Regions from separate parts of the Colwellia sp. SU-HH01217 genome, predicted to be linked through region 2. Evidence: predicted binding sites of a transcription regulator. Region 2 holds the regulator's gene; the other holds the start of a gene.
The links. The regulator FliA, encoded in region 2, starts transcription of late flagellar genes. The targets are predictions, from matches to a motif close to CTAAAGNTNNNNNNNNNNNNGCCGATA.
Positions count from the first base shown of each region.

Region 1 (3,426 bases), on a different contig from region 2:
GTCGCCCACGCCAATTGCAATTAAATAAGGAGGAATAGCCTGAGGCATTGAGAAAAAATAATCTCCATCACGTAAAGTATCAGGTGAGTTATTAGCACTCATTACTGCTAATAAACTTTCATCGGTTCTAATTCTCGCGGTATACGTCATTCTAACACTCGGAGTGTCTTGAATAGGAATCCAAGAGCGAGCGTGAATAGCTTGATTTTGGCTGAACATAAACGGATGCTTTTTACCCGCTGTTTGCTCTGGGCTTAACCACTGTAACCCTGATGCTTTTTCAGTTGAATTGTAATAAACACGTACTTTCTGCGCTTTAAAAGGTGCATTTACGGTTAGCTTTGCGCCTAACACATCATCCCTTTTCGCTAAAGAATAGTTAATTTTCTGCCAATTCCCCTTTGCATTTTGAGCAAGCACTCGATGAATCACTAAATCACGCGTATCAAGAATAATAGGTTTAACAGAGTCACTTAGCCAATTAAGCGATAATTCTGCAAAACCTTTTAAAGATTTTTCAGTAAAATCAACACTAAGATCTAAATAAACATGCTTAACTTTTACTTGATCATAGTTAGCATAAGTATATGAATCCTCTAAAGTATTAGATGAGACACCTGCCCAGGCACTGGAAGAAGTTTGTATGAGAATAAACATAACAAACATGATTAATGATGAGATAATTTTCATAATATTAAATTCTATAAATAAAAGAGGCCTGTAGATTACTGTTAATCTACAGGCCTGTACAAGAATTATTTATGAAATAAAAGGGATTTAATGTTACTTGATATGTACTATTTTATCTGTCGCTTCATTACTTCTCTAACTGTATCACTACACGTCTATTTTTAGCGCGGCCTAAAGACGTTTCATTCGATGCAATATGTCGTTTTTCACCATACCCTTTAGATTCTATTCGAGCGACGTCTACACCACTTTCGATAAAGTACTTTCTTATTTTATCTGCACGTTTATCTGAGGCTTTTTGGTTAATCGAGCGGCCACCATAACTGTCGGTATATGCATCAATTAGCACTAACTCTAAATCTGGGTCTAAACTTAAGTATTCAGAAATCATCGCCATACGCTTTTCTGACGCTTTAGTAAACTTATCACTGCCAAATTGGAAGTTCAGCACTGTGTATGCAATATCATCTAAACTATAATTTAACAGATTCCCTACACAGCTGACGAATTCTTTATAAGCGCTTTTAAATTTTGCCGTTGATAAAGCGACAGAAATTTTGTTTTGACTGCTATACCAGTCATTATAATAAAAAGTAGGGTTCATGCCCTGCTCCAACTCGCTTAACATAGTCCACGCAACCTTTTTAGGTAGTACTGGAGCAAATTGTTTATGCAACTTCATTTGAGCAAGTGTTCTGCCACTAGTTCCCGGGCGCCATTGTGGTGCTATTGATCTTACTTCTGCTAATGAGTAATTATCTGGTAAGAGCAACATATCTAATTCAAACTCCATATTTAACTGACGACTCGCTCGGCTGTAGAAGCGAGCTTCACCATAGTTTGGAATTTGATGTGCGAGCGTGCACTCTAATCGAGAATCAGCAGATAACTGCCAATGAGAGCTTTTGAGATCGGCACTGTATTGACGTGTACCTGCATGAGAATGTGCAGCAATTACAAATAAAGCGATAACGGTAAAAAATTGTTTCATAGGTAACTTCAAATCAGTAATTTATTTAGTAACATTAATGATATCGACAGATATTTAATTAACTTTAGGTGTTTTTAAACAAAAAAACAAAGTATAAAGTGGCTATTACCATTGGTTCTAAAATAATTTTCTGAGATAATTAACCAATTGCACAACAATCAATAGCACTCGCGTATTATGACAGTCAATTCGACAAAAAACGACTCACCAGACCAGACTAACAGCAACACCACTATTAAATCCTTGTTATCCCAGCGGTTTAGAGGTTATTTTCCTGTGGTAATCGATGTTGAAACTGCTGGTTTTAACTCTCAAACAGATGCCTTATTAGAATTAGCGGCTTCGGTTTTAACGTTAGACGAAACTACAGGGTTGTTAGCCATTGATGAAACCATTCAATTTAATATTAATCCTTTTGAAGGAGCGAATCTCGAACCTGCTGCTTTAGAGTTCACAGGTATTGATCCAACTAACCCACTTAGAGGTGCTGTTGATGAAAAAGAAGCGCTAACCACCCTATTTAAATTAGTCCGTAAAAAAATGAAAGCGGCAGATTGTCAACGAGCGATCATTGTTGCTCATAATGCCTCATTTGATTTAGGCTTTCTTAATGCCGCCACAACAAGGTGCGCAATTAAACGTAGCCCATTCCATAGCTTTGTTAGTTTCGATACAACCACGCTTTCTGGCTTAGCTTTAGGGCAAACTGTTTTAGCTAAAGCCTGTATTGCTGCTGAAATAGATTTTAATAACAGTGAAGCGCATTCGGCACTATACGACACAGAAAAAACCGCAGAGTTATTTTGCTTTATTGTCAATAAGTGGCAGAACATGGGCGGCTGGCCGCTAGCTGTAGATAATCAAGACGAAAACTAATATAACCTGAACTCGGTTTAAGGGATGGTTAACAGTTTGAAAAAAGGTAAATAATTATTTTACTCCACTCTAGCTTGATAGTTTTTCTTAATTCAAGGCAAATTTCGCGTCAATAGCTGGCCTATTGCAAGAAATTTAACGAAGAAGTAAGGAAAAATAGCTGCTAGAGAAATATTTGTTAAGCCGAGCTCAGGTTAACATAGTCATAATTCGAACCGCTATCCACTCCAAAAACCACTCATAAAAAAACCTTACTATAAAAGTAAGGTTTTTTGTTTGTTAATGAAGCAAGATCAAACTCTTGCTTCATACGTTTAAGCTAAAGAGTAACTTAAAGTTTATCAGCGTTGTCTGATAAGTAAGAAGCAACACCTTCTGGTGAAGCTGTCATGCCTTTATCACCTTTGTTCCAACCTGCTGGACATACTTCACCGTGATCTTGGTGAAATTGTAAAGCATCAACCATACGTAACATTTCGTCTACGTCACGGCCTAATGGTAAGTCATTAATTACTTGATGACGTACATTGCCTTCTTCATCAATTAAGAATGAACCACGAAATGCAACGCCAGCTTCTGGATGCTCAACATCGTAGGCTTGACAGATTGTATGCTTAGTATCTGCAACTAAGGTATATTGAACTGGACCGATACCACCATCATTTACTGGCGTATTTCTCCATGCATTGTGAGAAAATTGAGAATCAATAGAAACACCAATAACTTCAACACCACGGCTCTTAAACTCTTCCATGCGGTGATCGAAAGCTAAAAGCTCAGATGGACATACAAAAGTAAAATCTAATGGGTAGAAAAATACAACGGCTTTTTTGCCTTTGATTGCTTCGCTTAATGTAAAGCTATCAACA
Region 1 covers NZ_BAAJLX010000003.1:237,562-240,987, forward strand. Annotated here, with positions in the region: gene AC27G3_RS05990 (M1 family metallopeptidase) at 1-657, opposite strand, end outside; gene AC27G3_RS05995 (flagellar protein MotY) at 818-1,681, opposite strand; gene rnt (ribonuclease T) at 1,859-2,557, shown strand; gene AC27G3_RS06005 (peroxiredoxin) at 2,889-3,426, opposite strand, start outside.
Region 1: a site for FliA is predicted at 1,723-1,749, ahead of AC27G3_RS05995 (flagellar protein MotY). Genes of this name have one in related genera too.

Region 2 (3,426 bases):
TATACTTAACCGATGAAGCTCTGCAATTAATTCAGGACTTGCTGGCGTTAACGCCTCTCTGTTTTGAACCAAAACAAACATTTCATTAACACTATCTAGTGCTTGTAAAATAACATCCATTAAATCAGAAGTGACTGATCTTTGACCTGTGCGTAATATATCGAAAATATTTTCAGCATAATGACAAACTTCTACAAGTTCATTTAATGCAAGAAAACCAGCGCCACCTTTAACCGTATGGAAACCACGAAATATCGCGTTAAGCAAATCAGCATTATCTGGATCATTTTCGAGTTCAACTAACTGCTCAGAGAGTAGTTCAAGTATTTCACCCGCTTCAATTAAAAAATCTTGTAGAATTTCTTCATCTGCTTCAAACGACATTCAATAACTCCCGTTAAAATCCTAAACTGGATAAAAGATCATCAACGTCATCCTGACTATCTACGACATCATCTCTTTTTTGTGAATCAACAATAGGGCCTTCTACAAGATTATCCCCTACTTTAGGTTTAGTTTGCTCTAATGTGTTATCTGCACTAATTCCAAATGCAGTTAACATATTAATAAGGCTATCTTCAACTTCTCTCACTAGCTCAATAACTTTACGTATAACTTGACCTGTTAAGTCTTGAAAATCTTGAGCCATTAACACATCCGTCATTAACGCACGCATGTGTTCTGTTTCTTTATCGGTATGGGTTAATAGTGCATCAATATCAATGCATAAACTTTTAAACTCAGTAAGATCAAGTTTATTGTTCATCAGCTTAGACCAAAGCGGGTTCACTGTTTTAATTTGACTTTGAATCGTATCAACAACAGGGAAAATTGCTTCAACAGCATCCATTGTTTTATTGGCAGCTTCTTCTGTACGTGTAATAACATAATTCAAACGTTCTTTCGCGTCAGGTATATCTGCTGTTGCAAGATCACTGATACGAGAATCGAGTTGAAAATTAGTTAACGAATCATGCAACTGCCGGGTTAATTTACCAATTTCAGCAAATAGCTCAGTATTGATAGGGTTTTGGATTTCAGCAATAAGCTCATCAGCTTTTTCCTGTTCTCCAGACTCTAAAAATTCGACTAGCGATTTAGCCTGTTCCAAAGAAACATGGCAGTTGGGCAAACCATTCATGCAAATCCCTTATTAATAACTTTGATGAAAATAAACGAGAAGATTAACCTAAACGTTCAAAAATCTTATCAAGCTTAGTTTTTAATGTGCCAGCAGTAAACGGTTTAACAATATAACCATTAACACCCGCTTGTGCAGCCATGACTATTTGCTCTTTTTTCGCTTCTGCCGTAATTAACAGTACAGGGATATGGGCTAATTTTGCATCCGCTCGAATAGCTTTTAAAAGATCAATACCTTGCATTCCTGGCATGTTCCAATCTGTAACAACAAAATCGAAATCACCACCTTGAAGCATCGGTAAAGCAGTACTACCATCATCAGCCTCTTGAATGTTTGTAAAACCTAAATCTCGTAACAAGTTTTTCACTATTCGTCTCATGGTTGAAAAGTCATCAACTACAAGTACTTTCATATTTTTATCCAAGGCATCCTCCGGACTAACATTCAAAATTTATTTATTCTTTGCTTGTAACTATGCGTGAAAACGCCAGAATAACAAGCAACTATTGTGATTTATAATATCTTAATTTAAAAAATTTGCACTTAACTTTGCCAAGACTGCATTCTCGCTTTTAATCTATGCATGGCTTGACTATGAATTTGGCTGACTCTGGATTCGCTTACATCTATGACTTGACCAATTTCTCGTAAATTCAATTCTTCATCGTAATATAGCGACAGTACTAAAGCTTCGCGCTCTGGTAAAGTAGAAATACACTCTGACAAGCCTTTTTTAAATGCGTTGTGCTCTATATCTTGGTAAGGATCATCACTAACATTGCTTTCATCATAGTTTAGCCCATTTTCACCACTTGCTAGATCCTCAATGCCAATAATTTTACCAGTACTGACTTCACTTAATATATGATGGTATTCATTTAATGAAATATCAAGTTTTTCAGCAACTTCACTGTCAGTAACATCTCGACCTAACTGCGCTTCTAATTCTTTAATAGCTTGACTGACTAAACGACTATTTTTATGAACAGAGCGAGGTGTCCAGTCACCACGGCGTATTTCATCAAGCATTGCCCCACGAATTCGAATACCAGCAAAAGTTTCAAAGCTTGCTCCTTTGGTTGCATCGAAATTATTGGCGGCTTCAAACAAACCAATCATTCCTGACTGAATAAGGTCATCAACAATGACACTTGCAGGAAGTCTGGCAAGCAAATGATAAGCAATACGTTTAACTAATACCGTATGCTGTTCAAGCAATGCTGTTTTATCAACATGAACATTATAAGCATTTGTTTTTACCACTTTTGCTCCAGTATTTTTATTTTATTAACTGCCTAGGTAATTTATAACGTAAGCAAATATAACTTATTTGTTATCTAATAATTTTTCAATAAAAAACTCTAAATGACCAGATGCTTGGCTAGGAATTGTCCATTTAGTAATTCGGTTAGCTAAATTTTTAAAAGCGATTGAAGCTGGAGAGTCTGGAAATGCTTCAACAATTACTTTTTGTTTACGTACAGATTTTCTTATGTTTTCATCAAATGGAATTACACCAACAAGATCCAAAGCTACGTCTAAAAACCTATCAGTAACTTTGGTAAGTTTGGCAAAAAGTTGTTGGCCTTCTTTAGGGCTTCTCACCATATTGGCGACAACTTTAAATTTATAAACGTCATGATCACGACTTAGCAGCTTCATCAACGCATAACAGTCAGTAATGGATGTTGGTTCATCACAAACAACTAACATGACATCTTGCGCTGCGCGGGTAAAACTTAGCACCATGTCAGAAATACCAGCTGCTGTATCAACAATCAGAATATCAAATTGATTTTGCATATCACTAAAGGCTCGAATTAAACCAACATGTTCCGCTGGTGTTAAATCGACCATGGATTGCGTGCCCGAAGTAGCAGGGATAATGCTAATTCCTGCAGGGCCTTCTATGATAATATCGTCAAGTTCACATTCACCAGACAATACATGAGATAAGTTTCTTTTTACTCTTAACCCTAACATAACATCAACATTTGCTAGGCCTAAATCGGCATCAAGAACAAGTACTTTTTTCCCTAGTTGCGCTAGAGAGATAGCTGTATTCAACGAAACATTGGTTTTACCTACGCCGCCTTTTCCTCCTGAAACAGCAATGACTTTAATTTGTTGTGAGTTTTGCATTTTTCGTAAGCCACTCGCTTGATCTATCATCTATTTTTCTCAATATTTTATTAATATCTTCTCAATTATTATTGTTGAAGAGAAAGCTAATATGAAGTTGCTTATTTACAACATAAGTTAATCTACATCGCTCCTACATG
Region 2 covers NZ_BAAJLX010000002.1:103,564-106,989, forward strand. Annotated here, with positions in the region: gene AC27G3_RS03575 (chemotaxis protein CheA) at 1-384, opposite strand, end outside; gene AC27G3_RS03580 (protein phosphatase CheZ) at 398-1,141, opposite strand; gene cheY (chemotaxis response regulator CheY) at 1,185-1,568, opposite strand; gene AC27G3_RS03590 (RNA polymerase sigma factor FliA) at 1,688-2,407, opposite strand; gene AC27G3_RS03595 (MinD/ParA family protein) at 2,471-3,316, opposite strand; gene flhF (flagellar biosynthesis GTPase FlhF) at 3,409-3,426, opposite strand, start outside.